One region of the Paenarthrobacter sp. YJN-D genome, then DNA from elsewhere that is predicted to be linked to it. Evidence: predicted binding sites of a transcription regulator. Region 1 holds the regulator's gene; each other region holds the start of a gene.
What was found. The regulator HrcA, encoded in region 1, represses chaperone genes, less so after heat shock. The targets are predictions, from matches to a motif close to TTNGCACTCGNNNNNNNCGAGTGCNAA.

Region 1 (9,586 bases):
CAGCTATGCCCTGAACATGATCGACACTCCGGGTCACGTCGACTTCACCTACGAGGTTTCCCGGTCCCTGGCAGCCTGCGAGGGCGCGGTTCTGCTGGTCGACGCGGCACAGGGCATCGAGGCCCAAACCCTTGCCAACCTGTACCTGGCGATGGAAAACAACCTGACCATCATTCCGGTCCTGAACAAGATCGACCTCCCTGCGGCCCAGCCCGAGAAATACGCGGCTGAGCTCGCCAACCTCATCGGTGGGGACCCGGAGGACGTTCTGAAGGTTTCCGGCAAGACGGGCGTGGGCGTCGAAGCGCTCCTGGACAAGATCGTCCGCGATTTGCCTTCCCCCGTAGGCGATCCTGACGCTCCCGCCCGGGCCATGATCTTCGACTCGGTCTATGACACCTACCGGGGCGTCGTGACTTATGTCCGTGTTGTGGATGGCATGCTGCATCCCCGCGAACGTATCCAGATGATGTCTACCCGTGCAACGCACGAGCTTCTCGAAATCGGTGTGAGTTCCCCGGAGCCCACGCCCTCCAAGGGCTTGGGCGTTGGCGAAGTGGGCTACCTGATCACCGGCGTGAAAGATGTCCGTCAATCCAAGGTCGGCGACACCGTCACCAACCTGGCCAAGCCGGCGTCGGAATCCCTCAGCGGTTACGCAGATGCCAAGCCGATGGTCTTCTCGGGCCTGTACCCCTTGGATGGCACGGATTATCCGGTCCTTCGCGATGCGCTCGAAAAGCTCATGCTCAACGACGCAGCCCTGGTGTACGAGCCCGAGACCTCCGCTGCGCTGGGCTTCGGTTTCCGTGTGGGCTTCCTGGGGCTTCTGCACCTTGAAATCACGCGTGAGCGCCTCGAGCGTGAATACAACCTGGACCTCATTTCCACTGCTCCGAACGTGGAGTACGAGGTCACTCTGGAAGACAAGCGCGTCGTCCACGTCACCAACCCCAGCGAGTACCCCACAGGCAAGATCTCCGAGGTCCGCGAGCCGATGGTCTCTGCCACGGTCCTGGCGCCCAACGAGTTCGTTGGCGCAATCATGGAACTGTGCCAGAGCCGCCGCGGCCAGATGAAGGGCATGGATTACCTGTCCGAGGACCGCGTGGAGCTCCGATACTGGATCCCGCTGGCCGAGATCGTGTTCGACTTCTTCGACCTCCTGAAGTCCAAGACCCGCGGTTACGCCTCGCTGGACTGGAAGGCCGACGGCGAACAGGTCGCCGACCTCGTCAAGGTCGACATCCTGCTACAAGGTGAACAAGTGGATGCGTTCAGCGCCATCACCCACCGAGACAAGGCCTACGCCTACGGTGTGATGATGACCGGAAAGCTCCGCGAACTTATTCCCAGGCAGCAGTTCGAAGTGCCCATCCAGGCAGCCATTGGCTCCCGCATCATCGCCCGTGAGAGCATCCGTGCCATCCGCAAGGACGTTCTTGCCAAGTGCTACGGCGGTGACATCACGCGTAAGCGCAAGCTGCTCGAAAAGCAAAAAGAAGGCAAGAAGCGCATGAAGATGGTGGGCCGCGTTGAGGTTCCCCAGGAGGCCTTCATCGCAGCACTGACGACCGACGAGTCCAAGGACAAGGCCAAGAAGTAAATGCCCAGCGTCCTTCCTTTGGGCGATCCGGCACCTGCGGATGGATTATTGCCACCGCAGGTGCTGGACGACGTCGAACAACGCAAATTCGGGCTCTACGTGCACATTCCGTTTTGTGCCGTACGGTGTGGCTATTGCGACTTCAACACGTACACCGCCACGGAGCTCGGCGGGGGAGCGTCGCAGGATGCCTATGCTTCCACGGCTGTTTCCGAAGTCGCTTTCGCGGCGACGACCCTTGAGGCCTCTGGCCTTCCGCATCGTCCACTAAGCACAGTATTTTTTGGTGGCGGTACGCCCACGCTCCTGCCTGCGGAGGATCTCGCAGAGATCCTGCGCGCCGCCGTCGGCTACTGGGGCCTGGAGCCCGGCGCTGAGGTGACCACCGAGGCCAATCCCGACTCTGTAACACCCGAATCCTTGAAGGTGCTTGCCGACGCGGGCTTCACCCGCGTGTCCTTCGGCATGCAGTCTGCGGTTCCGCACGTGCTGAAAGTGCTGGACCGCACCCACACTCCCAGCCGGGTGCCGCTGGTGGTGCAATGGGCCCGCGAAGCAGGCCTCTCCGTCAGCCTGGACCTTATCTACGGGACACCAGGGGAGTCCATGGAGGACTGGGAGTTCTCACTCAAGACGGCGCTCTCGTACGGGCCGGACCACATCAGCGCCTACGCATTGATAGTCGAGGATGGCACCAAACTTGCCGCGCAGATCAAGCGTGGCCAGGTGCCCGGAATCGACGACGACGACCACGCCGCAAAGTATGAACTGGCGGACAAGATGATCTCCTCGGCCGGCTTGAACTGGTACGAAGTCAGCAACTGGTCGAGGACTCCGGATCAGGCGTGCAAGCACAACCTCGCGTATTGGCGCGGAGACGATTGGTGGGGAATCGGCCCCGGCGCGCACTCACACGTGGGCGGTGTCCGGTGGTGGAACGTCAAACAACCCACGGCCTACGCATCACGATTGGGGGCAGGGACCTCACCTGCCGCAGGGCGCGAAACCCTCGACGCCGGCACCCGGGAAGTCGAGCGGATCATGCTGGAGGCGCGGCTCGGAACGGGCCTTGCCGTAGATGCCCTGGATGCGATTGGGCGCCACGCGATGGCGGGCCTCATTGCTGACGAACTGGTTGATCCGGTTCAGGCATTCAAGGGACGACTGGTTCTTACCCTTAAGGGCAGGTTGCTCGCAGATGCCGTAGTCCGCAGGATCCTGCCGGACTGACCTTCGCCTGGGACTGACAGCCCGGTACCGTACCCCCCGGACCCCCCGGATTCATCGGGCGGATCGGGGTCCTACTTGATCCAGCGCAGGTTGAAACGGTAGCGGTGGGGCTGGCCGTGGTTGACCCGGATGCCCGCTGAAACAGAGAAGCACGTCAGTGCCACCCAGATACCCGTGGCAATGACGGCAAAAATGTTTCCCACCACCGGCAGCAGGACAAGGATGTTGGCCAAGACGGCGGCAATGGTGGGAGGCAACGTGAAATTCAGTGCCTCCTTGGATTCCTGCGCTGTGAACGGCCCGCGGTCGCGGAAAATCAGGTAGATCAGGAGAGCCGGCAAGCATCCAAGGATGCCGCCGAAGTGGGCCAAAGTGGCCCACTGCCTGTCCTCGCTGGCTGTCAACGGGAGTGCGTTGGCAGGGGCGCCATGGTACTGGGGCCGGCCTGCGGCGCTGCCCGGTTCTTCAGGAGCGTTATCTGCCACGGTGTCTTCCCTTTGCTTTAAATGCTTTAAAGATGCTGCTGTGTTGCTGTCCAAGAATACCGGGCCGCGCGTCCTTCCCGGGACCAACGCCCCGGAAGCATGCCGGATCCTGATGATCCGGACCGTGGACTACGGGACGGTGAGGAAGTCGATGACTTCTTCCACACGCCCCAACAACGATGCCTCAAGGTCCGCATAGCTGTGCACTGCGCCCAGCAGGCGCTGCCAGCCCAGCCCGATGTCCTCCGCTGTTTCGTGGGGCCAACCGAAGGCCGTGAGAATCCCGGTCTTCCAATCAGTGCCGCGGGCAACGGCAGGCCATTGCTCGATGCCCAGGACCTTCGGCCGGATGGCCTGCCACACGTCCACATAAGGGTGGCCCACGATCAGGACGTTGCCTGCAGCGCCGGGGACAGTCATGGCCTCGGCTGCGATCCGGGACTCCTTTGAGCCCGCCACGAGGTGGTCCACCAGGATGCCAAGGCGGCGGCCGGGACCGGGTCGGAAGTCGGCAATGGCGGACTTGAGGTCGTCCACGCCGTGGAGCGGTTCCACCACAATTCCTTCAACACGGAGGTCGTCACCCCAGACTTTCTCCACGAGTTCAGCGTCGTGCTTGCCCTCCACCCAGATGCGGCTGGCCTTCGCGACCTGCGCCCGTTGCCCCTGGACCTTTACCGAACCCGAGGCCGTGCGATTCGCCTGAACCGCTGAAGCGGGCCGGCGAGGGGCCGGAGGCATCAACCTGATCGCTTGTCCTTCGAGAAGGAATCCGTACCCGAGTTGGAACGACTTCGTTTTACCGCGCCTGTCCTCGAGCGACACGATGTGCATGCCACCGGTCTTTTCCACCCGGGTGACTTCGCCCACCCATCCTGACTGGACGTCTTCGAGGACCATGCCGCGTTGCACCGGCACCTCAGGGAGCTGGCGTTTGGCTGGAGCGGTCAGGTCCTGCGGGCCCCAATTGTCGAAAGCCAAGGAATTCCTACCTCTGTGGTGATGTGAAAGGGGACAGGGGCGGGTTGCCGTCCGCCGGTATCGGGACGCCGCCCTGGATGCAGTCCTCGGACGGTTTCAATGCTAACAACGTGGTGGCTCATACTAGACTTGTTAGCACTTGGGCATGTTGAGTGCTAAGTGTGCGGTGATCCATTGGAGGTCCCGCGGGGACCGGTCCCATGGACCATGGCAGTCGTCAGGAGGTGTAGCAATGAGTGAGCCACGCAAATTGGAAGTGCTGCGTGCCATCGTTGAGGATTACGTGCATTCCCGGGAGCCGGTGGGATCGAAAGCCCTCGTTGAGCGTCATCACCTGGGTGTTTCCAGTGCCACCATCCGCAATGACATGGCTGTCCTGGAAGAAGAAGGTCTCATTGCCGCCCCGCATACCAGCGCCGGCCGAATCCCCACTGACAAGGGCTATCGCCTGTTCGTTGACCGCATCTCCCAGGTCAAGCCGTTGTCCGCCGCCGAGCGTCGGGCAATTCATTCGCTGCTTGAAGGACCCGACGACGTCGATGACATTCTTGAGCGCACAGTACGGCTCCTCTCCCAGCTGACCAACCAGGTCGCCGTCGTGCAGTATCCCCACTCGCACCGCGCATTGGTCCGCCACGCGGAGTTCGTTCTGCTGGCCCCCAAACAGGTGCTGGTGGTCCTCATTGCGGACACCGGGAGCGTCGTGCAAAAAGTCATCGACGCCGGTTCGGACGTGGGGAACGAGGCTTTGATGTTGTTGAGGTCACGATTCCTTGGCAGCATCGCCGGCACCCAGCTGGCACTCCTGCCGCAGGTGTTACCGTCGGTGGTGGCCCTTTGCCCGCCGGATCTTCGTGCCCTCGCCCAAAGGCTGGCCAATGGCTTGGAATCCCTGAGCGACACCAGCCGTGAGGAACGCATTCTGATGGCCGGTACGGCCAACCTCGCACGTTCCAACGTTGACTTCCCGCTAAGCATCGGTCCCGTGCTTGAGGCCCTTGAGGAACAAGTTGTCATGCTCCGGTTGTTGTCGGACATGGGAGACGATCCCCGGGGCGTGACAGTCAGCATTGGCCGGGAGAATCCGTACGACGGCCTGGCCGAGGCCTCTGTAGTGGCCACCGGCTACGGTTCCGGCGCCAAGGTGGGAATCCTTGGACCGACCCGCATGGACTATCCCACCACCATGGCAGCAGTTCGTGCCGTGGCCCGTTACCTTTCCCGCATTCTCGGCGGCTGAACACCGGCCCGGGAAAACATCCGCAGTACAACCAGGAAGAGATACCGACTTTGAGCAGCCACTATGACGTTTTGGGAGTCTCGCCGGAAGCCACCGGGGAAGAGATCAAAAAGGCGTACCGCAAGTTGGCGCGGAAACTCCACCCGGACGTAAACCCGGGTGAAGATGTCGCGGAGCAGTTCAAGGCCGTGACGCACGCTTACGAAGTGTTGTCAGATCCCCAGAAGCGCCGCGTCTACGATGCCACGGGCAACGAGAACGGCACTGATAACGGCTTCGGCGGCGGCTACGCCGGCCAGGGCTTCGCCTTCCAGGACATCTTCGACACGTTCTTTGGCGGCGGCGGTGGACACGGAGGGCCCGCCTCCCGCGTACGACGTGGCCAGGACGCCCTTATCAGCGTTCGGATCGACCTCAAGGATGCCGTGTTCGGCGTCAACAAGAAGCTTGAAGTGGACACAGCCGTGGTCTGCCCCACCTGCGACGGCAGCTGCTGCCGCCCGGGAACCCACCCTGAACGCTGCGACATCTGTGGTGGCAGCGGCCAGGTTCAGCGCGCCGTCCGCTCCATCCTGGGGCAGGTCATGACCACCGCCCCCTGTGGTTCCTGTGAAGGCTTCGGCACCGTCATCAAGGATCCCTGCAACGAATGCAACGGCCAGGGACGCATCAGGAGCCGCCGTTCGCTCACCATCAAGGTTCCCGCCGGCGTCGCTACCGGTACGCGAATCCAGCTGTCCGGCCAGGGCGAAGCAGGACCCGCAGGTGGTCCGGCCGGTGATCTCTACGTGGAGATCCGCGTCAACAACGATTCCACGTTCGTACGCGAAGGCGACGACCTCCACGCCACCCTCAGCGTGCCCATGACGGCTGCTGCCTTGGGGACCGACGTGCAGCTTGAGACGTTCGACGGCGCACAAGACATCGAAGTGAAGGCAGGCACGCAGTCCGGAGAGGTCATCACCCTTCGTGGCCTCGGCGTAACGCACCTGCGGGGCTACGGCCGCGGCGATCTGAAGGTTCACCTGCATGTGGAAACACCTACCAAACTGGACCATGCACAGGAAGAACTCCTCCAGCAGCTTGCCAAGCTCCGCGGCGAGCAGTTCACCGAAGGAAAACTGGTGGCCAGTGGTGGCATGTTCGCAAAGCTCCGGGACAAGCTCGGTAACCTGTAGCAGTGAGCAACCCCGTTTTCTTTACGCCGGCCGGCAGCCTCAGCCACGTAGCGCCCGGTACTGATTTTGTCTTGCAGGGTCCGGAGGCCCGCCACGCAGTGACGGTGAAGCGCTTGGCCGTCGGTGAATCCGTTGACATCGCCGACGGCGCAGGTGCCCGTCTCACTGGAGTGGTCGCCGAAGCGGCGCCCGGTGCCCTGACGGTCACCGCCACCGACATCGTCTTCGAAGCCCAGCCGGACGTTCGATTGGTACTGGTTCAGGCGTTGGCCAAGGGTGATCGCGACGAGCTCGCAATCGAGACGGCAACGGAACTCGGCATTGATGCCGTGATTCCCTGGCAGTCGGAGCGATCCATCGTGCGCTGGAAAGCGGAGCGGGCAGCCAAGGCGCATGCGAAATGGGAGTCAGTGGTCACCGCGGCTGCAAAACAGGCGCGCAGGGCCTGGGTACCACCAGTCCGCCCGATCGTCGACTCCAGCGGTTTGGTGAAAGCCGTTGCCGAGGCCGACTTGGCCGTCATTCTTCACGAGGACGCCAAAAACCCTCTACGGGAGGTCCTGGAGAGGCTGGATGTCAACGGCGCTTCACCCAGTGAGGTTCTGTTGATCGTGGGGCCTGAGGGCGGGATCTCGCCGCGTGAAGTGACGCGGCTTAGCGATGCAGGGGCCGTGACGGCCCTCTTGGGTCACCATGTCCTGCGGTCGTCGACGGCGGGACCCGCCGCCGTCGTCCTGGCCAGCGACGTCCTCGGTCGCTGGTAGCCGGCGAACGTCGAATCAGGCCACGGTGAACAACCGGGTGTCCGTGCTCGATTCGATGGCCTTGCCGGCATCGTCGACCTCGGTTACCCGCAATTCATATTTTCCGGGTTTCAGTGTCGCGCCGAAGCTGAACAGACCATACTGCCCGGGTTCGCCGGTTGCTTTGGTCTGGCCCGTGAGCAGGCTCGACTTCTCACCCTTGCCGTTGTCCTGAAGGATCTGCCAGCTGATGGGCCGTGAATTGTCCGTGGTGCGCCCGTTGAACTTGATCAAACCAGGGGGCAGGGACACGTCCTCCTGCGGATCGATGATCCACAGCGGCGCCACCAAGGAAGCATCACGCGTCATGGGTTCGCCAAGTTTCACTTGCCCGAACGCCATGTAGTCCTTGTGTCCGTCAACGAGAATGACCACTTGGATCTGCTGTCCGGAGTTGATGAGTCCGGAGGACGATGCCGCGGCCGACGCGGTGTAAACCAGCTGCTGGATGGCCCGTTGCGCCATCCCGGCATCGAGGTTTGAGTTGAAGGCGTCGCGGGACACATCAACGGTGATCACGTTTTTCCCCGAGATGGAGGTCGCCAGGCTTCCTGGTTCCTGCCAGGGCGTGAAGAAGTCGTGATCCAGGGGCTTTTCCGCCATCATGATCCGCAGGGCCGTCGTCACAGGATTGCCGTCACCGGAAATGTCCCGGAACTCACGGTAGAGGTAGACCTCCTCCTTGCTCCGCCCGATCCAGTAGACGGGAATCTTGGTGGACGCCTGCGTCGTTTCCAGTGGTGCGTTGCTCGCAGGGGCGTCCTGGACCGTCATCGGAGGCGAGCTCTGTGTCGCCTGACTGCCCCCTCCGCCGTTGGCGATGCAACCAGTGAGCAGCATGACAGCAAGCATCGCCGGCGCAACGACGGCGGACTTGGTCCGCTTGCGTGCGCCGCTTCCGTTGCTCGCTGGCTCGGTGATGGCGTTTCCTGTCTGACGATGCAAAACGCGGCCGCCTATGGGGCGGGCCGCTGGGGTCGGAACTGCGGGGGCTCGACCACCCGCTATGCCAGCTTGGCACATCGTCGACGGCGTCCGGCCGGGTTTCTGCGGACGCCGGCCAACTGAAACATGATTGATACCGGCTTGATGCCGAGTTGAGACAAAATGTCAGCAGTGCAGCGGCGGCAGTGATCCGGACCATTGGCGAGGTTCATCCCGGGCCGCGCTGGCGTAGGATTGCGTCATACGATCAACCGGAGGAGAACAGGCCGTACGGCCAGCACTATGAGTGAATCTTTGAACGGGCGGCTCAGGACCGGAAACGGGAACCAGTCGACCACCGAGTTCCCGCACACCTTACCGGGCACGCGCACGGAGGTTGTCACCTTCGACAACTCCGACCAGATGGTTCACTCGCTGGGCAGCCACGATGAAGCCCTGCGGTACATCGAGGAACAGTTCCAGGACGTCAACTTCCACGTCCGGGGCAACGAGCTTTCCATGACCGGTCCCGCAACCGTCATTCCCCGCATCATGCGCCTCCTTGAGGAAGTGCGCGGTCTTGTGGCGAAGGGGACATTGGTAACGCCTGATGTGCTCCAGCAGTTGGTGTCCCTCCTGCGGACCCAGTCTGTGCAAAACCCCGCGGACGTCCTGACCCACAACATTCTTTCCAGCCGTGGCAAGACCATCAGGCCCAAGACGCTGAACCAGAAAAACTATGTTGACGCCATTGACGACAACACGGTGATTTTCGGAATTGGCCCTGCAGGTACGGGCAAGACCTACCTGGCCATGGCCAAGGCCGTCCAGGCGCTCCAAATGAAGGAAGTCAGCCGGATCATCCTGACGCGGCCCGCCGTTGAAGCGGGGGAGAGGCTGGGATTCCTTCCAGGCACTCTGAGCGACAAGATCGACCCCTATCTGCGCCCCCTTTACGATGCCCTGCACGACATGATGGATCCGGAATCCATCCCGCGATTGATGGCGGCGGGCACCATCGAAGTGGCTCCGTTGGCCTACATGCGTGGTCGGACCCTCAACGACGCCTTCATCATCCTTGATGAAGCCCAGAACACCACTCCGGAACAGATGAAGATGTTCCTGACCCGGCTTGGCTT
Region 2 (10,826 bases), 1.3 Mb from region 1:
GTGCTGAGCCGACATACGAGCCGGCCCACCGTGAATGCTGGCTGGTCTTGGAGAGCCAGGCGACGGCGTCGACACCGATCAGGCGGCTCCAGGAACCGGCCTCGCGTCGGGCGCCGACGATCATGCCCAGGCCGAACGAGATCAAGGGGATGGACATGGCCAACCACAGATTGATGACTACTTCGGGTGTGCGGCACACAAATCCGGTGGCTGCGCCGAACGCCGCGTACACAACGAAAGCGCCCAGGAACGCCTGCCACAGCTGATCGGTGTAGGAGGCACGGGCCAAGCGACGGCCGGCACGCCATGCCAGCAGAAACGGGATGAGGGTCAAACCCAGCGGAATCAAAGACAACAGTCCCGACCCCGGCTGCGCAGCCGCGGCGCCAACGTTTACGTGAGCCAGTTCCAGCGGCACCCCGTGGATCAGCAACCAGGCCTGGCCGCCCAGCCGCGCAAGGGTGTCCACGGCGCGGTCCTGGAAACCGTCTGTAGCCCACACTCCGACGAGCGGAAGCACCACAACAATGGCCGAAATGAACGCTGCCTGGGCCGCTTCCAACCCGCCCTGCAGCCAAAGGGGCATAGGGAGGCCACGGTTTCCGGTCTGATCAGCGCGCAGTTTCATCGTGTTCAATCGTGCCACGACGAGCCGCTCTCCCCCGTCAGGCGCCCCTGAAATACCGCGAATTTCAGCGCTTTTTCCTGCTGGCCGCCGTAAGATGGGAGGTGTTCTCCCGGGGCAGACCACCACCCCCTGACTGACATTGAAGCCCGGAAACAAACCGAAGCCGGGAACTAGGAGCGGCCAATGGATAGGTGTCACAACTTTTAACAGAAAGTCGTACTAGCAGCTGGTGCAGCCGCCTTGGAATTCTTTCCCAGGCTGCACCAGCCTTCTTTTGCCCACGCGCTCTTTCACCGAGGGGTTGGCTCTCAGCACTTTGGGGGCGCACCTTTCGCCGAGGGGTTGGCTCTCAGCACTTTGGGGGCGCACCTTTCGCCGAGGGGTTGGCTCTCAGCACTTTGGGGGCGCACCTTTCGGTCGAAACCTCGCCCCTCGCGGAAACCACGACGGCGGGCGGCCGGGTTGGGGCGGCCACCCAACCTGCCCTGCGCCAACCTTCCCGACCTGTGCCACGCAAACGGATTGATGCCACCCAAATTTGGGTGTCGTCAATGCGTATCCATGGCTGCTATCGGTTTGCGCGTCATGAACGGTCAAAGCTGGCAGCGGCGTCGGCTCTCACCTCGCCGAGGGGTTGGCTCTCGGCACTTTGCAAGCACACCTTTGGGTCGAGACCTAACCCCTCGCGGCCACCCACAAGACGCTCGAACGCTCACTCACAGCTGCGGGCCGTAGATGAACTCCTTGGCATGATTGACGGCCTTCTTGAAGGCGTCGTTGCGAAGTGTCACCTGCTCCTGGTTGGCGCCTCCTTTTGGTTCCACGAACGTGGTGGGTCCGGGGCGCAGCATCCAGATGTCACCTGCCGGCGGCAAATAGAACACCCCGAAGGAGCGATGCTCTGGATCGTCGGTCCAGATGGGGACGACGGCGACCGCGGCACCGGTGTCCGGGTTGATCCACTGCGCCCGGGGAAGGGGTTGTTCGTGGACTTCCGGGTCCAGGAACGGCGCTGTCCCCCTGCCCCAGCGTTGTTCGAACCGCTCGTAGAACGCGGGGATGATGTGGCCGTCATACGGACGCCAAGCACTCATGGATTACTCCTTGGTGTTCTCAGGTTTCTGGACGAAGGTTCCCAACGGGTGGGCCCAAAGGTGAGCGGTGACTGCTCGCCGCTCGTCCCAGGCCGTGGTTCGCGCCTGTGCACCCGGACCTTCACGGGTGTTCCGCCGGCACCAACAATGGATCCACTCCGCCGCGCCCGATCGTATGCCGCCCGCTTTCCTGGGTCCGACAACACGACGTACGCCTGCATGATGGCGTGCAGTTCCTGGAGGTCGGCCGCGGAGGTGGTGTCGCCGTCGTCGACCTTTTGGCGGGTGTCCGGGTGGTGGGTTCGCAGCAGTGCGCGGTAGGCGCGGGTGATTTCACGCGCCGTCGCGTCCGGCGGCACGTGGAGGGTGGCGTAGTAGTCGGGTTGCGTACTCACTGCGGGTTCCGGTTCATGCTGCGGATCAGGCGATGGCCCCCGGCCTGGGCCGGGGGCCATCAATCGGGAGACGACGGGCGGGGGTCGCTTTCATGTGCGCTAAGAAACGCTGTGACGTGGCACGAAGCCTGCGCCCGACTTTTCCGATGCGGCCGCCTCCGTCGTTCCCGGTCGCTGCCCTGCCGGTCGGCCACCCCCGGGTGAGCCTTCCGGCAGGACGGACTGGATTATGCGTTGATCTCCTGCCTCTGCCCATTGGAGGTGATTTCAATGCGCCGTGGCTTGGCCTTTTCGGCGACGGGGATGCGGAGTGTGAGTACCCCGGCGTCGTAGCTGGCCTGGACGCCATCGGTGTCCAAAGTGTCACCCAGGATGAGTTGCCGGCTGAAGACACCCTGCGGGCGCTCGGCGGCAATCATCTCCGTGTTCTCGCCCGCGGGCGACTTCCGTTCTGCCTTTACCGTCAGGACGTTCCGTTCGACATCCAACTCCACCGAATCAGGGCTTACGCCAGGCAGATCGAAGGCAACAACGAATTGTCCGTCCTCCTGCCATGCATCCATCGGCATTCCGGCCGGGCGTGCTGTTGTGCCAAAAACCTGTTGGGCGAGCCTGTCGAATTCGCGGAACGGGTCAGTGCGCATCAGCATTGGGTTCTCACTCCTTTGGTTTTGATGCTGATTCTGTTAGGTTCCAGCCTGTTCGATCTGTGTTGGCTGGTATAGATTTTTTATAGCACTGGTGAGAGAGTGGTGCAAGTAGCTTTTTGGAAGATTTCGGAGGTTCTAATGGCGGTTTCGGATCGCGCGACTGCTGCCCAGGAGCACGACGGCGGCCTGCCCACCCCAGCGTCCGACGGCGGCACTGATGGTGGCCGGGACACGCAAGGGGTCTATGCGATCTCAGTTGCCGCGGAACTGGTGGGAACCGGGCAGCAGAACATCCGGCAGTACGAGCGCAAGGGTCTGCTCACCCCCGAGAGGACCGACGGCGGCACGCGCCGCTACAGCGAAAACGACCTGACCACACTGCGCCGGATCGGGGTGCTCCTGGACGAAGGACTGAACCTGGCCGGTGTGAAGCGGGTACTGGAGTTGGAGGAGGCCAACCGCGGGCTGAGCGAGGACAACCGTGGGCTGAGTGAGCACAACGAGGAACTCCGCGCGGACAACCGTGGGCTGCGGAAGGATTTGAAGCGGGCGCGGGGTGGGCGACCAGCCGAACATCAGTAAGTCGCTTCCGGCATTCCTACTCCCAGTGCGAGTGTTTTCTTCAAGACTCCCCCTGCTTGCTGCGAGTCGGAGACCAGCCCAACCCACCTGTTAACCCACTCTTCCCGCACAGGCCACCCCCGCGCACCCAGTAAGCCACCCGCCGCGACCACCGTTGAAGGCGTGAGGATCGCAATCGTCGCCGAATCATTCCTGCCACTGATGAATGGGGTCACCCACTCGATACTGCGGGTGCTGGAGCATCTGCAGGAGCGCGGGGATGAGGTGATGGTGATCGCGCCGTCGACCTCGGACACTGATGTTTCGAGCGTCGAGAAGGGCGCGTATGTGCACCGGCTTCCCTCCGTGCCGCTGGCCGGTTACACGAATGTGCGGGTGGCGTTGGGTGGTGTGAATCGGGTCAAGCGAATCCTTGCCGATTTCGCGCCCGACGTCGTTCACCTCGCCTCCCCTTTCGTCCTCGGCTGGCGCGCCGTGCAGGCCGCCCACCAACTCGGCATCCCGACGGTCGCGATCTACCAAACCGAAGTTCCCAGCTACGCGGGCCGTTATGGCGTGCCGTTCCTGGAGAACTGGGCCTGGAACCGCGTGGACAACATCCACCTCCTGGCCACCCGGACGCTGGTGCCGTCCACGTTCGCGCTGAACCAGTTGCGCGGACGCGGCATCCTTCGCGTGGACATGTGGCGGCGCGGTGTGGATACCGCGCGCTTCAATCCCGCGAAACGTTCGACGGCGTGGCGCAGCAAAGTAGCACCTGACGGTCAGCGCATCATCGGCTACGTCGGCCGGCTCGCCGTCGAGAAGCAGGTGGAGGATCTCGCCGTGCTGGCGGATGTGCCGAACACCAAGCTGGTCGTCGTCGGCGATGGCCCGCAGCGCGAAGCTCTCCAAGCCGCGCTTCCCAACGCCCATTTCGCCGGTTTCCTCGGCGGCGAAGCCCTGGCGGAGGCCGTCGCCGGTTTCGACCTTTTCGTCCACCCCGGAGAGTTCGAGACGTTCTGCCAAACCATCCAGGAAGCCATGGCGTCGGGCGTTCCGGTGGTGGCCACGGGTCGCGGCGGCCCCTTGGACCTGGTGGAAAACTCCCGCACCGGCTGGCTGTACGAGCCCGGAAACCTCACCCAGCTCCGCGCCTACGTCCAGGACCTAATGGGCGACGACGCCAAGCGCCGCGCGTTCGCAACGGCAGCTGCCGCTTCGGTCCAGGGCCGGACGTGGCCGGTGCTCAGCGCCGAGCTGGTCCGTCATTACAACGAAGTCATCTCCGGCGTGCCCAGCGAAACAACCGGCCCCTCGGAACTCACCTCAAGCAAAGGACCCTCCTCATGAAGATCTCCGTGATCGGCTGCGGCTACCTCGGGGCAGTCCACGCTGCAACTCTGGCGTCCATGGGCCACACCGTGGTGGGCATCGACGTTGATGCCGCCAAAGTGGAGCAGCTCAACAAGGCGCTGGCCCCGTTCCATGAACCGGGTCTGGATGAGCTCCTGAAGGATGGCCGCACCACAGGCCGGCTCTTGTTCACCACGGATTTCGCGGCTGCAGCGGACGCGCAGGTGCACTTTCTCTGCGTGGGTACCCCGCAGTCCAAGACCTCGGACACCGCGGACCTCTCGTACCTGATGGGCGCCACGAAGAGCCTCCTGCCGCACTTGGCGAAGGGCGCCGCCGTCGTCGGTAAATCGACTGTGCCGGTAGGCACGGTGGAAACGCTTCGCACGGTGCTGACCCGACGCTCTGACGTCCTGCTCGGCTGGAATCCGGAGTTCCTGCGGCAAGGCACCGCGGTGAAGGACTCGCTGGTGCCCGATCGGCTGGTGTATGGGGTTCCGGGTGGCAAGGGCGCCGCTGCGGGCGCGCCCGTCACCGCCGTGCTGGATGCGGTATACGAACCTCTGATCTGCGCCGGCATCCCGCGGCTGGTCTGCAACTTCGCGACTGCGGAGCTGATCAAGTCGGCGTCGAACGCGTTCCTGGCCACGAAGGTCAGCTTCATCAACGCGATGGCCCAGCTGTGCGACGCGTCGGGCGCGGACGTGAGTGAGTTGAGTGAGGCGATGGGCCTGGATCCTCGTATCGGCAACCGCTACCTGCACGCTGGGCTCGGCTTCGGTGGCGGCTGCCTGCCCAAGGACATCCGCTCCTTCCGGGCCCAGGCGCGTGAATTGGACGTACCGTCCGTGGATGAGTGGATGGCGTTGGTGGATTCAGTGAACCTGGACCAGCGTTCCCGCGCGGTGGAGGTGGCCCGCGAAATGTGCCGCGGTTTCCTCTCCGGCCGCACCGTCACGATCCTCGGCGCCGCCTTCAAACCGGACACGGACGACATCCGCGACTCCCCCGCCCTGGACGTCGCCCAGCAACTCGCCGACGCCGGCGCCCACGTCACCGTCACCGACCCCAAAGCCATCAACAACGCGTGGATCCGCTACCCGCAGATCCGTTTCGAGGCCTCCACCAAACGCGCCCTCGATGGCGCCGAACTGGTGCTGCTGCTCACCGAATGGGACGAGTACGTCGCGTTGTCGCCCTCTGTTGCCGGTTCACTGGTACGACGCCGGATGGTGCTGGACGCTCGAAACGTCTTGGACGCGGAGGCCTGGCGGGGCGCCGGGTGGACGGTGCGCGGCTTGGGTACGGGCGCGTCAGTGGTTGTCGACGAGGAAGGCACCACCGGCGGTGCCGACCGGAAGCGGCACGCGCGGGCGTAGCCGGCTGATCAGCGCTGCCGCTGTGCGGCCTCTGTTGCAGACAGCAGCCGCGGCTGTTCGGGAAGAGTGTTGTCGACAACCCGTGAGGCGCGCATCCATGGCCGGCTCTCTTCAAAGTAGAGCCGCTGCCCACCAACGTAGCGGCGCATAGAGGGGTGTTCAGGGTCCGGGTTGCTGCCATCCCTGACGGACATGCGCCTGGCCGTTTCCGCGAAGGGAACATCGAGGAAAACGGAGTAGTCCCAGTGGCCGGCCATCCGGTCGCGGTGGAGGAACATTCCCTCCACCAGGATGATCGCATCGGACGGCGCCTTCCGGGGTTCGGGGTGTAGCGGCACATCCTTTCGGACATCCGCAGCTGCCGGACGATACACGCCGTCGCCGCCCTTCCCGAGCGGGGTGAGGACGTACTTTTCGAGCGCGTCGTAGTCATATGTGTCCAGCCAGAATCCCTCGGGCGATGCCCGGCCCCGGCGGTGTCGGACTTCCTGAAGATTGAGGAAATCATCTACGTGAATAATCAGGACCGGGCGGGCCTGGGACAACGTAAGCGCTTCCGACAACCCCTCGGCGAAGGTTGATTTGCCACTGCCATCCACGCCGTCGATGCCAACGAGCTGCCGTCCAGCCCCGAGTGCCTGCAAGTCCGCTGCCAAGAGACGGAAAAGCCCAGCCTTTCCCATGGTCTCGTTCTCCCCAAGCATCCACCCATGGTTGCACAGGCCAGGCTCAGCCATGTGGCACGTAATATGCGACTTTTTCACTCCCGCCCTTAAGGCGGGTGTTATGGTCGCAGCACGCGCCATCGCATCGGCGCACTAAAAGGGGGCATTACGTTGCAAAAACAATTTTCGCGCGCCGAAAAACAGTCAGCATCCAGCCGGAGTACTCGGCCCAAAGCACTTGGCATCGCGGCCATGGGATCACTGTTCATTCTGTTGACGGCCTGCGCACCGGTTGGAACTGCCAGCTCAGTGAGCAGCTCCAGCGGGTCGCCGGCCACCACCGCATCACCAAAGCCCACGCCAACACCCAGCAAGATCTCGGGCACGTCCTGTTCTGCGGAGAAAAAGACCCAGGTTCTGGCAGGCGAGACGTACGTGTGCGCCGTTGATCAGACCGGAAAACTGACGTGGTTGGATTCAGCCACAGCACAGGCACTGAATGACCAGCGTGCCGCGTCGGCCAAGGCAGTGGCGGATAAGGCAGCTGCAGACAAGGCGGCAGCTGACCAAGCCGCAGCGGTAAAAGCAGCAGCGGACAAGGCGGCCGCAGACAAGGCGGCTGCCGACCAGGCAGCTGCAGCGAAGGACGCGGCCGACAAAGCTGCAGCCGACCAAGCGGCCGCGAACGCGGCACCCAAGGCGGTTCCCGTCGCGCCGGCACAAAGCCAATGCGACCCGAACTATGCCGGTGCCTGCGTGCCGATTGACTCCGACGTCGACTGCGCTGGCGGCAAAGGCAACGGTCCCTCATACGTCCGAGGCCCTGTGACTGTGATCGGTTCGGACATCTACGGCCTGGACAACGACCACGATGGCATCGGCTGCGAAAAGTAAATCCTCGCGCTCCATGGACAAGATGATCTATGCACAGATAGTCTGTACATAGATCATCTTCCAGAGGAGGCAGCCATGTGGGACTACGAACACAGCGTTGAGACCGGCGCGGCACAACAGGACATCTGGCGCCTGTGGGCCGACGTCGAAAGTTGGGGCGACTGGAACGCCGAGATCGAGCGGATCGAGATCGACGGCCCCTTCGCTGAGGGCGCGACCATCCTGATGACACCTCCGGGCGAGGACCCCATCGCGCTGCAGCTCGCCGAGGTGGTGCCGGGTGAGCTCTTCGTTGACGAAGCGCGATTCGACGGCTTGCTGCTGCGGACCACCCACCGCATCGAAAAGCTCGACGGCGGCCGCGTCCGGGTTACCTACCGGATGGAGATCTCCGGCGCCGGGGCAGACGATATCGGTCCCGGGATTGGACCTGGTATCACGGCAGATTGGCCCGAGACTATGGCTTCCCTCGTCGAACACGCACAGCTCTGATGCCGCTCAGCCCCGGCGAAAGTCCAGGATTCCTGCTGTGGCACGCCACTCTTCGCTGGCAACGTGAGGTCGCGGCGGCCCTGGCCCCGCACGGCATCACCCACGTGCAGTTCGTCCTGTTGGCGTGCACCTGGTGGCTCAACAAAGAGGGCGGCCATCCCAATCAGCTGGCCGTAGCCCGTCAGGCCGGCACCGATGTGAAGATGGCGTCGCAGGTTCTGCGCACATTGGAACAGAAGGGCCTCATCGAGCGCGAAGTGGACCCTGCGGACACGCGGTCCAAGCGGCTGCGAGTCACAGCGGCGGGGGCAGAGCTGGCCCCGCTTGCCATTGCCGCCGTTGAACTCGCCGATGCCCACTTCTTCGGACCTGCTTCCGGCGGTGACATGGTCCCCCTGTTGAAGCGGTTGGCGCATCCGGAGGATTAGCCGGCGGTATTTCGCGTCATGGGTCCGCAGTTCGTCGCACTACCCCTATGCCGGGGGTAGGGCCGACGAACGACGAGGATTTTCCAGTGATTACGCACTTCTACCCTGCAGCCCTTCGAATACTCACGAGCATCGTTGCTGTCTGTTCTGCGGTGTCGGCTACCCTCCTGGGAATGGCTCCACCCCCGGAAGGCCTGAAGGTACTTGATCCCGCGGACCTGCGGGCTACCGCGGTTGTGCTCACCATGGCATTGGGTGTGGTGGCGCCGGTAGCCGCCTTGGTAATGGACCCGTTGAGGTGTTTGCTGCTGAAAGCGGGAGTGTTTGCGGCGTCCGGATTCGGCAACGCCATGATGCTCAGTCCGTTGCTGGTTGTTCCCTTCCAGGAGACTCCCGCCGTGCTGGCGGTGATGTGTTCCCTTGCCATGACCCTCGCCAGCATCGTCACGTTCATGGAATCCGTTGAGCGCAGGAATGCCCGACGACGTGCCAACACCTAGAGCGGCCACACCCAACACCTAATTTCATGCTCTTTGCGAACTAAACCGCGCCCAGGACCACCTAGTTTCGGGGTTTCGATACCTAGGGCCGGAAATCCGGCCATATGGTTCTTTTGTGCCTCCGGAGCAGGGATCCCGGTGTCCGGCGGGTAACCCCACCTGCTCCAGACGTAGGCGGCACTACGGCACGGCTCCACCCCACTACCCCCGGTGGAGTCGTGCCCAGCCGGACCTCATTACACTTAGGTCCGGTTTCGGCGGAGCCGCAAAAGGCGGTAGATGATCCCCGCCGCGAACATCAGCACACCAAGCCCCACGGAGAGCGGCGGCAACGTCATCACCAGACCCACGCAGGCCACAGCGCCAGCCACCTGAAAAAACTTGGGATATCGGCGGTCTTCCTGCGGTTGGGTGTACGCGGCCACATTGGCCACCAGGTAGTAGAGCAGCACACCGAAGGACGAGAACCCAATGGCGCCCCGGAGGTCCGCCACTGCGATCACGAGGCACACCACAACGGCCAAGGCCGTTTCTGCCCGATGCGGGACCTTGTACTTGGGGTGCACGGCAGCCAGCCATGGTGGTAGGTCACGTTCCCGGGCCATCGCCAGGCTGGTGCGTCCGAGGCCCGCAATCAAGGCCAGCAGCGCCCCCAACGAGGCCACGGCCGCGCCGACTCGAACCACCGGAGCCGCCCACGCCACCGAGCCTGTCGCTACGGCGTCGGCCAGTGGCGTCGGTGTCCCGGCTACCCCCTGCGGACCGAGCACTCCGAGCAAGGTAATCGCAATGACGGCGTAGATGACAATGGTGATTCCCAGCGCGATGGTAATTGCCCGGGGGATGGTCCGCCGGGGGTCACGTACTTCCTCGCCCATGGTTGCGATTCTGGCGTAGCCGGCAAACGCAAAGAACAGCAGGCCGGCCGATTGGAGGACGCCGTACCAGCCGTGTGCCAGGAGCCCCTCGCCCACAATGTTCCCGAAGTCCGGGCCGGAACCACCCCAGACTGCTGCAATAGCGATCGCCAAGGCACCCAGCACGGCAACCACGAGCACCCGGGTAAGGCCCGCGGTTCGGGTCACGCCGTGATAGTTCACGGCGGTCAGAAGTACGACGGCGGCGATCGCCACCGGCCGCTCCCAGCCCTGCGGTGCGGCGTAGGCGGCGAAGGTCATTGCCATCGCGGCGGCACTGGCCGTTTTGCCGATGACGAACCCCCATCCGGCAAGGAACCCGGGCCATTGGCCGAGCCGTTCACGACCGTAAATGTAGGTGCCACCGGAAGTGGGGTACCTCGCCGCGAGCTGCGCAGAGGAGGTGGCGTTGCAGAAGGCCACGAATGCCGCCAAAACCAGCCCGATCAACAAGCCTGATCCGGCTGCTGCGGCTGCGGGGGTGAAGGCCGCGAAGACGCCGGCTCCGATCATGGATCCCAAGCCGATAAGGGAAGCGTCGAAGGTACCTAGGCGTCGGGCCAACGTGGGTGGCTGGTTCACAAGAGCCCTTTCAGCAGCTGCCACGGCACTTATGTAAGTGCCATGGGAGGGACGCTGACAGCATATCCAGTGTCACTCGGGCGGCAGTGAATTTCTGGCCAGGATGAAGAGACGATTGCGCGAAGTTGCGCCGGTCTTTCGCAGAGCGTTGGAAATGTGGTTCTCCACGGTCCTGGCACTGATTCCAAGTTGTTCAGCAATCTCCACATTCGAGCGGTACCCGGCCAGCAAGGCTATTTCGGTTTCCCTGTCCGTGAGGAGCATTGACTTCACCGCAATGAAGGA
Region 3 (10,826 bases), 2.1 Mb from region 1:
GCCTTGGCGACGGCGGCCAACGGTGGCGACATCGAGCCGGAACCCATCAAGGCAGGCAGGTTCCCCAGCTTGGACCTCCGTGACCCGGCCGAAGAATTGCTCCTGCTCGACGCCGACACGGACCAGCAGTACGTGGTTGACGCCGTTCGGGCTGGAGACTCCCTGGTGGTCAGCACACCCCCGGGCAGCGGTCAAACGCAGACTGCCATCAACGCCATTGGCGCACTGGTGTGCGAAGGAAAGTCGGTCCTGGTGGTGGGGGACAGGCAGTCCAGCCTTGCCGGGCTTTCCGCGCACCTCGAATCACTGGGGCTGGATTCGCTTCTCTTCCGGCCAGGCAATGGAACCACCCCCCAGCAGCTCAAGGGCCAGCTGGTCCGGGCCATCATGCGCAACGAGAAGGCTCTTGAGCCCCAGCTCGGCAACCTTCACCAGACACTGACCGGGCATCGGCACGCCCTCATGGACCATGTCGCCTCCCTGCATAACGTGCGCGAACGATGGGGATGCTCGCCGTATCAGGCCATGCAGTCACTTGCTGAACTGACTTCGATCCATCCGGCACCCTCCACGACAGTTCGCTTGAAGCGCAGTGTCCTGGACAACATCAAGGACCGGGAAGAGCTGGCGGCCCGGCTCCGTCGCGCTGCCGAACTTGGCAGTTTCAGCCGGGCTTCGACCAACAGCCCTTGGTACGGTGCCCGATTGGTCACCCGCAAGGAAACCGAGGAAGCGCAGCAGCTTGCCCGCTTGGCGGCTGAGAAGCTTCCTGTCCTTCGTGACCGCATGAAACAGGTGTCCGATCACGCTGAGATCCGCCTGGGAGAAACCTTTACTGAGTGGGGCGCGCAGCTCGAACTCCTGATTGCCGTGCGCGAGAGCCTGGACAAGTTCACGCCGGACATCTTTGACCGTCCGGTTCACGATTTGATCTCCGCGACGGCCAGTTCTGCGTGGCGCCGCGAGCGGAACATCGAGATGCCTTCCATGCAGCGGTCCCGGCTGCGGCGGGTCGCCAAGGAGTATGTGCGGCCCGGAGTTCATATCGCCGATCTCCACAGCTCGCTGGTCCTTGTCCAGGAGCAGCGTGCGTTGTGGGCCGGTTACGCCACTACGCAGCGGCACCCGGCCGTTCCTTCCGGCCTGGCCGACCTCGGCGCACTGTACCGGGAGCTGGACGCTGAACTGCGGCGCCTCGGTGAGGCGCTCAAACACACGTCGGCCGGAGGCTCGCTCCACGGTACGCCTTACGCGGAGCTGACGGAACGCTTGGAACAGCTCGTAGCCGACACCGCCACGCTGGAAACCTTGCCCGAACGCACGCTCCTCATTGAAGAAATGCGCGAGCACGGCCTCGGGGAGCTTTTGGCGGATCTGGCGGAGCGGGAGGTACCTGCGTCCTCGGTGGCCGCGGAGCTGGACCTGGCTTGGTGGCAGTCCGCGCTGGAAGCAATGATCAGCGGCGACGACTATCTTGCGATGTCCGACGGCGACTCCCTGAGGCGCCTCGAAGCTGAATTCCGGCTTGCTGACCAAGCCCACATCGCCAGCGGTGCTGCGCGGCTCCGCTGGCAGCTTGCCCAAAGGTGGCGCCAGGGATTGGTGGAGCACCCTCGCCAGGCTGAACTGCTGCGGGCCTTGCTGAAAGACGGCCGGGTTACCCTGCCTGCGCTGAGCGCCCAAGCCCCGGACCTCGTGCCGTTGCTTGTCCCGGTGTGGTCGGTCAGCCCGTACCTGCTGACCGGCGTCCTGCCGGCTGAGCAGAAGTTTGATGCTGTCGTGGTCATCGACGCTGAGTCCACCTCGTTGCAAGCGGTCCTTCCCGCGATCGCCCGCGCACGGCAGGTAGTTGCTTTCGGCGACGCGAAGATCGCCAATGCGCGGACCTTCAGCGTGGCCGTCGAACCCCCGGTTGCCGGAGTCGCGAGCCACGAAACTGTGGAGAGTGCCTTCAAGGCCTTGGCCAGGGTCCTGCCATCGTGGCAGTTGAATTGGGTGTATCGGGCAGTGGATGAAGACTTGATCCTGCAGCTGAGCAAGAACTACTACGACGGCGGCCTGAAGCGACTGCCCGACGGCAACTCGGTTACGGGATTGGATCGCTCGATCCTTGTGGAGTATATCCCTGACGGCACCGGCCTTCCGGGCGCCGATCACGAGGGGGTCGAGTCCGTCACTGCTGAGGTCAACCGGGTGGTGGATCTTGTCTTTGAACATGCCACGCTGCGTCCCCGCACCAGCTTGGCTGTGGTGACGGCAAGCCTGCGCCACGCTGCCAGGATCGGCGAGGCCATCAGGCTTCAACTGCCGAACCATCCATTGCTGTCTTCCTTCTTCGCCGCCGGCCCCGAATCCTTCCGCGTGGTGGATCTGGAACGCGCGCAGGGCTTGGTGCGGGACCATGTGATCTTCTCCCTCGGGTATGGACGCACCCCGCATGGCCGGGCGCTCCACTCCTTTGGACCGCTGTCCACTGAGGGCGGGCGTAACCGCTTTGCCTTGGCCATGACCAGGGCCCGGCGCTCCATGCACGTCCTGAGCTGCTTCCGGCCCGAGGACCTCGACCTCGATCGCCTGGCACACGGCGCAGTGGACTTCTACGAGTTGCTGGACAGGGAGCTCTCGGGGAACAGCAATCTCGGAACCCCGGCTTCCCGTGCCGTTGCCAGCGAGCAAGCACTTGGCGAGGACCCGTTGGTGGCGGATCTTGGCGAACGACTGCGTGCCCGCGGCGCCCGTGTCTGGCACCTTTACGACGGTGTGCTGGACATAGCCGCAGCCGCTGATCCTGTGCACACCATTGGCAGGGAAGGTGCTGAAATTCCCACGCCCGTAGCCATCGAGTCCGATGGCACGGAACGATACCGGCGCATGAGTGTCCGTGAACGCAGCCGGCTGCGGCCTCAACTGCTGGAGCGCATGGGGTGGCGTTATATGTCGCTGTGGACGATCGAAGTCTTCACAGACCCGTCCTCCTGCGCCGATCGCATCGGTTCCTACCTTGGACTGGAAAACCACATTCCGAAGGCTGCCGAGTCGTCTCAACATGGCTTCCTGGACATGGATGTTGAACAATTGAATCTGGACAAGGCTCAGCCTGTGTTCACCCGTTCCCCGGCCACCGGCCCGGATCACCAACCCGAGGAGGATGCCAAGGGGACGCGGGACCAGACAGGGGACAGGAAAGAAGCACCAATGACGGAACAAGGAAATAGTTCCACCGACGGCTCTGCCGGGGAGAACAGTGGATCGGACAACACGGCAGCTGAAAAAGCCGCCGAGCCGACGGCTGCCAAGCACAGCTCGGGCGGCATCCTCCCCACCAAGGCCGCGGAGGACGATCCCCGCAGATGGGGCGATGAAGCAGGCTATGACCACGAGCAGTGGTTGAAGGAACAGAAGCCCCCGCACTGGGGATGAGCGATTGAGCAGCTTCATGGGCTGACCAGAACAAAGAAAAGCTTGCCTTGCGTGGATGCGCCGGCAAGCTTTTCTGCTTGTTGGGGGTTGGCAGCGACCACCACCAGCCCTTCTGTATCGCTGGTGCCAAGCCATTCGCCGGCCTTGCCGCCCTGGGCCGAAGTCCAGAGAACAGGAACAGGGCCAGCCAAAACCTGGCTCTGGCGGGATTCGTCATAACTGCCGGACGCTGTGAGGACAACGGTCACCAGCTGCCCCGGCGACAGAAGCTGGATGGAAGAAGGATCTGCCATGCGCAGGGGGACGGCAGCGGAACCTGCAGGAGTGCCCGCGAGCAAGCCAGGGCCCAGGAGGCTTGAATCCGTGGGTGTTTGTCCCTTGCCCAAAGGCGAGGCCAGCTGGCGCCCAACCAGGGTCGCGACATCATCCACCCACGCGGAGATGGCCAGCTCGGCTGCGACATCGACCCTGGTGAAATCTGACTCCTTCAGGCTCGCGCCGGCCGGTAGATCACGGGCTGCGACCAGGACGCTGACCCGGGCGGCCGACGCAGGCGTCAGCTGCTGTACCGCCAGACCGGCAGCAAGGCATAGAAGCAGCGCGACGCAAAGCCGCCGGTTGCGGGAAAGCCACGCCCTGAGTGTGGGCTTTCGCTTTGGAGGTCCGTTGCGCCGCGCACGGCCGAACCCCCCTGGAAAGCGCCTGGGGGAGGGCGAGGGGTGGTACGGCAACCGTTCATGTCCAGCTGTTCCAGCTGAACGCTCGGCATGGGCAAGGAAGGCGCTACGGGCGGAGTGTGACATGCCGCCACGGTAGTCAGCAGCCCCGGCCGCCTAACAGGGGCCGGGTTGCCTATGTGGAAAAGTTCCGGAGCTAGCTCGCCGCGGCGGCCGGTGCGGGAGCGGGCGTGGCCGCAGCTGCGGGTGCAGCCGGTGACGTGGGCGCAGCGGATACTGTGCTGCCCTTGGCGTCACGGGAGTCAGTGCGGTAGAAACCAGAGCCCTTGAAGACGACGCCCACGCTGTTGAACTTCTTGCGCAGCGTGCCTTTGCATTCAGGGCACTCTGTCAGGGAGCTGTCTGAGAAGGACTGGACGATGTCGAAGGCATGGTCACAGTCTTTGCAGGCGTATGCGTATGTGGGCACTGAGTTCCTCCTTTAGGACAAAGTTCAGGTCCTGCTCCGCCGTGCCGAATAACTTCCGCATTAGCAGTCCCAGGGCCTGAGTGCCAATTCTATCATCCGTCCCCCTGAGGTGTGCCAGCACTTGTGCCGGAGCTCACCAACCGGAACCCGCCGGAAATGACCGGGAGTCAGACGGGCTCCGCTGCGTTGTCGAGAACCACAACGCCCGAAGGTGTCAGCACTTCCCGCACCGGGCGATCGAAGGCCTCGGCGGGTATGGAGCCTGAAGGCAACAGATCGTCGTCGTACACCACCGCGATGGTGGGCGGCCGCCGGCCGGACGCGTCCAGGCCCTGCAGGAGCCGGTCGTAATAACCGCCGCCTTGGCCAATCCTGTTCCCGTCCCGGTCCACTGCGGTGGCCGGCATGAAGATTCCGGCCGTCGAAGCGACCACTGAACTGTCCAGGCGCTCACCGGTGGGTTCGTCGATGGGAGCGTAGGCGGACCTTGTGAAGACCGTGGACGGCGTCCAATACACCCAACTCAGTTGCCGTTCCGGTTCGCAGACGGGGAGCAGGACTTCATGGCCCGCTTCGTGGAGGGCTTCAAGCAGTGGCATGGTGGGCGGCTCGAAGGCGACTCCCACGTACACCGCGAACGACGACGGTGTTCCGGACGTGACGGAGCTGGCCCACGAGGAACCGTGCCGGGCTATCGCTTCGCCCGCATCAGCGATTTGCCCTGGTGTCAGGGCCCTTCTGTACAGCCGCCGGTTGCGGCGGATGTCTTCTTTCGACGCCATCTGTATCCAATCCTGGGGGTTCGTCGGGTCCGGTTAAAGTGTTTCCTTGTGTGTTGCCGGCAATAAAATGTACGGCCCGCGCGGCGGGGGGTTTAGCTGATGCTCTCTTCCTTCCGTTACATTAGTCCGGTGACTCTCGATAACAACGCTGTCCGTAAGGCCGTCATCCCCGCAGCGGGTCTTGGTACCCGGTTCCTTCCCGCCACCAAGGCGATGCCGAAGGAAATGCTGCCTGTGGTCGATAAGCCCGCCATCCAGTACGTCGTCGAAGAAGCGGTGAAGGTTGGCCTGCACGACGTCCTCATGATCACAGGACGCAGCAAGCGCGCCCTGGAAGACCACTTTGACCGTGTTCCGGCGCTTGAAGCGACCCTGGCTGAGAAGGGCGACACCGCCAAGCTGGAAGCGATTCAGTCGGCTACCAACCTGGGCGACATCCACTATGTCCGCCAAGGCGACCCGAACGGCCTCGGCCACGCAGTCCTTCGTGCAAAGCAGCACGTCGGCTACGAGCCTTTTGCCGTCCTGCTGGGCGATGACCTCATCGACGCCCGCGACGACCTCCTGAGCGAAATGATTGCGGTCCAGCAGAAGACCGGCGGTTCCGTGGTAGCCCTGATCGAGGTCGAGCCTTCCAAGATCAGCGCTTACGGTTGCGCCGACGTCGAGGATATCGGCGAGGACGGTTACGTCCGTATCAAGCAGTTGGTGGAAAAGCCGTCGCCGGAAGAGGCGCCGTCAAACCTCGCCGTGATTGGCCGCTACGTGCTGCACCCGGCCGTCTTCGAAGTCCTGGAGCAGACCGGCCCCGGCCGCGGTGGCGAAATCCAGCTGACCGATGCGCTTGAGGTCCTGGCTGCGGGCGAGGGCGAAGGCTATGGCGTGTACGGCGTGGTGTTCCGCGGCCGCCGCTATGACACCGGCGACAAGCTCAGCTACCTGAAGGCGTGCATCGAGCTCGCGTGCGAACGCGAAGACCTTGGTCCTGAGCTGCGCGAGTGGCTGCCGAACTTCACCGCCACGCTTCCCCAGTAACACGGATGTACGGGTCTGCGATCTGGCCGGTAACGCTGGAGTGCGGAGACCTGGCCCTTCGGCCCATCCGCTATCGCGACAAGCGGGAATGGTCCGAGGTCCGTTCCCGGAACAGTGATTGGCTGGCACCGTGGGAGGCGTCCAACCCGGCTCCGGGTGGCCGCCTCCCCAGCTACCGCCAAATGGTTTCGTCCCTGAACGAGCAGGCCCGTCAGTCCACCGCATTGCCGTTCGTCATCGTTGAACGCACGGCAGGCGCGCGGGAGCCCGCCATCGTTGGCCAATTGACGGTCTCGTCGATTGTGTGGGGATCGGCCATGATGGCCACGCTTGGCTATTGGGTGGACAAAGACCGGGCCGGGCGCGGGATCGCTCCCACAGCTGTAGCCATGGCCACCGACCACTGCTTTACTGTGTTGGGTCTGCACCGGATGGAAATCAATATCCGCCCCGAAAACGGGCCCAGCCTGCGCGTGGTGGAAAAGCTCGGATTCCGCGACGAAGGGTACCGGGAAAGGTATCTGCACATCAACGGACAGTGGGCTGACCATCGCTCCTTCGCGTTGACCTCCGAAGAAGTCCCGGAGGGTCTCTTGCGCAGATGGCTCAAAGGACAAACGGGCAGGTCATAGGGCTTTTCAGCTTTATCTCCAGTCATTTGCGGACTCGACCACGACACACCGGCCGCAATGCCGCCACCCCCGGTGATTTGCTTCTACGGTTTTGAATGTGGACTTCCCTCTCAGCAGCTCAGTGATACTCGTGGTCACTGTCGCGCTGTGGATGGTCTGGGTGGCGCCGTACGTTCTTCGGAACAGGCGGCAACAAGTCCAAGCGGCCGCTGTTCCAGCAGAGGCTTTCGACGACGAACCAGACGAACCGCAGGCAGGGGTGGTACTGACTTTGGCACCTCAGCAGGAGAAACCGATGGAGACCATGCACAGCAAAGCACAGGCGTCGCCCCAGGAATCCCGCGCGTCAGAGCCGTCCCTGGGGAAGTCGTCCAGCACTCCGTTCACCATCCGCTACGCGCGGCTCACACTGGCGGTGTCCGGACTTGCCTTGCTCGTGACGGCAATCGTTTCCGGCATACTCCGTCTTTTCGGCACGGGCTCTGTCTGGTTGCCCCTGGTCTCGTTCATCGGTGCGGTGGTCGCCGTCGTCGTTTTGCGTAAGCTCGCCCTTCGGGATCTTCGTGAACGACGCGCACGCCGTGCAGCGCAGGCGTCGCCCATTCCGACACCGGCACGCTACTTGCCGAAGGAGCCGGTTGTAGAGGCGAAGGAAACCACAGTTTTCGACGCCGAAGCCACCAGTCGTGAGGCCGCCCGCCTGTCGGCGGTCGAACTTCGCCAAGCGGCGTTGGCCGTCGCAGTTGCGGCCGGCGACGAGTCGGCGCAGGCCGCCGTTGACTCCAAAGGTGCGAGCTGGAAGCCCGTAGAGGTTCCCAAGCCCACCTATGTCGACGCTGCCAAGGCTCCCCGTCCGGCGCCGGAGCCCCTTGACCTTCCGGAGGCCCCGAAACCTGTCGGCAAGCCCGTCCTGAAGCAAGCCGCCGGGCAAACTGACGCTGCAACCGCGGGCGCTTCCGCCAAGGCCCCGAGCGCCCTGAGCAACCTGGACGATGTCCTGCAACGACGCCGCGCGTAACAGGCCATGACTTCCATCTGCGTTGCTGGTGGCACTGGTCGGGTGGGCCGCGAGGTCGTCCGGCTCGCTGTGGCCGCGGGGCATAGAGTCTCAGTCTTCAGCCGTCACGTTCCGCCAGCGGGGTCGCCGGTCCATGTCGACGGCGCCACCTACGTCGCCGGCGACGTCACCACAGGTGAAGGCCTGGAGGCCGCTATGGCGGGTGCCGACGTCGTTATTGACTGCCTTGAAGGCCAGTTCGGCAAGGCGCAAAAACAATTCGCCGACGGCGGCGCGAGGCTTCTGGCTGCCGCCCACACCAGCTGCGTCCCAAGGGCCGTGATGCTCTCCATCATCAATTGTGATCTCAGCAGCTTTCCCTATTACGTGTCCAAAGCCGATAAGGAACGAAAGTATGCCGGGGCGCCGCTGGAAACCGTGGTGGTCAGGGCGACCCAGTTCCACAGTCTGGTTGCCGGGGTCTTCGCTGCGGGTTCCCGGGTCGGGCTGATCCCAGTGTTCAAAGGCGTGGATTTCCAGACGATTTCTCCGGCGGATGTTGCAGCAGTTCTGTTGGAGGAAGCGTTGGCGGATTCTCTTCCTTCGCAGCACCACCTGCGGACGGTAGGCGGTCCGGAGGTGCTCTCCATGCGCGCCCTGGCCGGGTCCTGGAAGGCTGTGACCGGCGCGCGGGGTTTGATTCTCACTGTTCCGTTGCCCGGCAGCATGGGGGCCTTCCTGCGCTCCGGACACAACCTCGCACCGGATAAAGCGCTTGGCGCGGAGACGTTCGTGTCGTGGTTGGAAAAGCGCCGGGAAAGTTTGTAGCCTAGGGACACTGGTCTGGCGGAAACGTCTGGTCCGGGGGCTATAGCTCAGTTGGTAGAGCGCTTCGTTCGCATCGAAGAGGTCAGGAGTTCGAATCTCCTTAGCTCCACAATATTCCTTAGGGTCGGCGGATGTTAGCCTTCGAGGTGCAGTTTAGCCGCGCTTGGTTCCGGGGCTCGGAATCAACGTGCTTGGTACCCAACGGACCCTATCTACCAGAGCCCACTCTATCGATTGAGTGATACGGTGCGAGAGACATCGGAGCATGGCCGATTTGGTCGGTGCGCGAGCCGGACCCATTTATGGTATTTCTATAGGATTTAGAGGTCTAAGTCTAAACACGGGGAGAAAATTGTCAGTTTATAAGTTTCCATCGAAGAAAATTCACCGAGGCTTTTTTTATCTCAACGATGAGACTGTCATTAATTCCTTATCTGCTGTGGAAGCGGGAAAAATTGATGAGGTTGTTGCAAAAGTAAATTCGGCTAGTGAGGGGGCCTTTGGTGGGGGGCTAGGATTCCACGGTGTAGGTCCCGATGGTTCCCGAGAAGCTAAATCCGCTTTTGCTGAAGAAATTGTCCGAACTCGAACCCGATTTTCTGTTTTTGAACTGTGGTATCAAACCTTGATCGAAGGAAATGCCCTTGGCATATTTGACGGGTGGGGAGCGGCAGCCTTGGAAGAAGTTAAGCCCGGTCATACCGTTGAATTTCGCGCCACCTTGGAAGTCGTTCCCATCCAGGCATTGTTCAGGCTTTATCTTTGGTTTTCAGATAAGGCGAAGGCCCAGGGGAATATATTTAGCCAGAAGGGGGATGACCTAAAGAGCACAAAGGATGCGGAACGAAATATAAAAATGCTCCTCGGCGATAATGATGATGGCGGCTTGGGTGAGACGGTCTTCATCGCGCGGCCAGTAGGTGAAGCGGGTCCGGTCGTGGCTATGCCTGTTTCATCCGAGTGGTTGATCGGAAAAATGGGACGGTTGGGTGGTGAGTACACTGTGGTCGCCCAAGTTGACCAGATCCTAGCTCAGGGTGAGGAGCTGCCAACAATGAGGCTAACTCACGATGCTGCTGCCACACCGATGGAAATTAATACACTGCGGGAATCGGTAAACAACTTCATTGAGCCAGCTAAAGCAATGGGTGTGCAAGTCTCTGCATCTGATGCCAGCATTACAGGCCCGGCCCTTTGGTTGAACCCAATTGCCATATTCCGGTAGTATATTTGGCTTGCATTAACTGTCGATCCAATTAGTTAAGTGAGGCGCTAGAGTTCCGAGACATGGAGATCACATGGTCGTGATGTTGTCTCCATGCCTCGGCGGAGGATCAGCACCTCGCAGCCTTCATTTGTCCCGAGCTTGGCCACACATCCGGCTGCAGTAGCCAGTTGGGTTGGCTATGCCTGACCCAAGGCCGACCAGTTGACATCTATGCCTGCGGCTTCGATTTCTCTTGCAATTTTTGTCTTCCAACCCCCAGCCGCGTCGAGTGCCGTATATACGAATCCCTTCATATCTCCTGGTTCTTCGACGCCATCGTCGTAGAGAACAGCGACATTCTTTCGACCCAAAGCGCCCATGAAGAATCCCATTTCAAATACGACATTTTGCCGTCCACGCGGTTTTAGGTCGTCTTCTGACTTCGCCTTACCGAGATCGTCAGCTGTAAGAAGCGCGACAGCATAGCCTGTGCTAGCAGCGCTTGCTTCAAGCTTCTCCATTAGAACAGTCCCCTTATTAGGCTGTTCGTGGAGAATGACAGGTTCATGGCCCGTCAACGCGAGCAGGAAGCGTGCTAGCTCGTGCTTTTTCTCCCCATCGTGTCCATGAACGATGAAGATGCGCCCAGCAGCATCCACATTTCCCTTGTCAGCTACAACAATGAGATTCTCGAGCTCTTCGGAGAGAGCTGCTTGGCGGGCCTCGTCACTTAGCATCAGTTGTTTCTTGGCTGCACGCAGGAGCGACATAGCTTTCCT

Region 2: HMI60_RS09785 (Hsp20/alpha crystallin family protein) is a predicted target of HrcA. The motif match lies at 2,850-2,876, and genes of this name have one in related genera.
Region 3: HMI60_RS13815 (FmdB family zinc ribbon protein) is a predicted target of HrcA. The motif match lies at 4,627-4,653, and genes of this name have one in related genera.

What each region holds. Positions count from the first base shown of each region.
Region 1 is NZ_CP053549.1:774,977-784,562, reverse strand. Features, by position in the region: gene lepA (translation elongation factor 4) at 1-1,606, shown strand, start outside; gene hemW (radical SAM family heme chaperone HemW) at 1,607-2,836, shown strand; gene HMI60_RS03650 (DUF4870 domain-containing protein) at 2,908-3,321, opposite strand; gene HMI60_RS03645 (DUF3097 domain-containing protein) at 3,451-4,302, opposite strand; gene hrcA (heat-inducible transcriptional repressor HrcA) at 4,535-5,542, shown strand; gene dnaJ (molecular chaperone DnaJ) at 5,593-6,720, shown strand; gene HMI60_RS03630 (16S rRNA (uracil(1498)-N(3))-methyltransferase) at 6,723-7,484, shown strand; gene HMI60_RS03625 (GerMN domain-containing protein) at 7,500-8,375, opposite strand; gene HMI60_RS03620 (PhoH family protein) at 8,751-9,586, shown strand, end outside.
Region 2 is NZ_CP053549.1:2,065,862-2,076,687, reverse strand. Features, by position in the region: gene HMI60_RS09800 (DUF6350 family protein) at 1-628, opposite strand, end outside; gene HMI60_RS09795 (hypothetical protein) at 1,345-1,722, opposite strand; gene HMI60_RS09790 (J domain-containing protein) at 1,719-2,117, opposite strand; gene HMI60_RS09785 (Hsp20/alpha crystallin family protein) at 2,345-2,767, opposite strand; gene HMI60_RS09780 (MerR family transcriptional regulator) at 2,906-3,349, shown strand; gene HMI60_RS09775 (glycosyltransferase family 1 protein) at 3,512-4,681, shown strand; gene HMI60_RS09770 (UDP-glucose/GDP-mannose dehydrogenase family protein) at 4,678-6,063, shown strand; gene HMI60_RS09765 (uridine kinase) at 6,072-6,767, opposite strand; gene HMI60_RS09760 (hypothetical protein) at 7,038-7,622, shown strand; gene HMI60_RS09755 (SRPBCC family protein) at 7,698-8,114, shown strand; gene HMI60_RS09750 (MarR family winged helix-turn-helix transcriptional regulator) at 8,114-8,542, shown strand; gene HMI60_RS09745 (hypothetical protein) at 8,629-9,042, shown strand; gene HMI60_RS09740 (APC family permease) at 9,285-10,541, opposite strand; gene HMI60_RS09735 (LuxR C-terminal-related transcriptional regulator) at 10,614-10,826, opposite strand, start outside.
Region 3 is NZ_CP053549.1:2,975,514-2,986,339, reverse strand. Features, by position in the region: gene HMI60_RS13825 (DUF4011 domain-containing protein) at 1-3,420, shown strand, start outside; gene HMI60_RS13820 (RcpC/CpaB family pilus assembly protein) at 3,435-4,223, opposite strand; gene HMI60_RS13815 (FmdB family zinc ribbon protein) at 4,294-4,566, opposite strand; gene HMI60_RS13810 (5-formyltetrahydrofolate cyclo-ligase) at 4,734-5,348, opposite strand; gene galU (UTP--glucose-1-phosphate uridylyltransferase GalU) at 5,448-6,383, shown strand; gene HMI60_RS13800 (GNAT family N-acetyltransferase) at 6,389-7,015, shown strand; gene HMI60_RS13795 (hypothetical protein) at 7,146-8,033, shown strand; gene HMI60_RS13790 (SDR family oxidoreductase) at 8,040-8,840, shown strand; tRNA gene HMI60_RS13785 (tRNA-Ala) at 8,877-8,949, shown strand; gene HMI60_RS13780 (hypothetical protein) at 9,106-10,065, shown strand; gene HMI60_RS13775 (TIR domain-containing protein) at 10,245-10,826, opposite strand, start outside.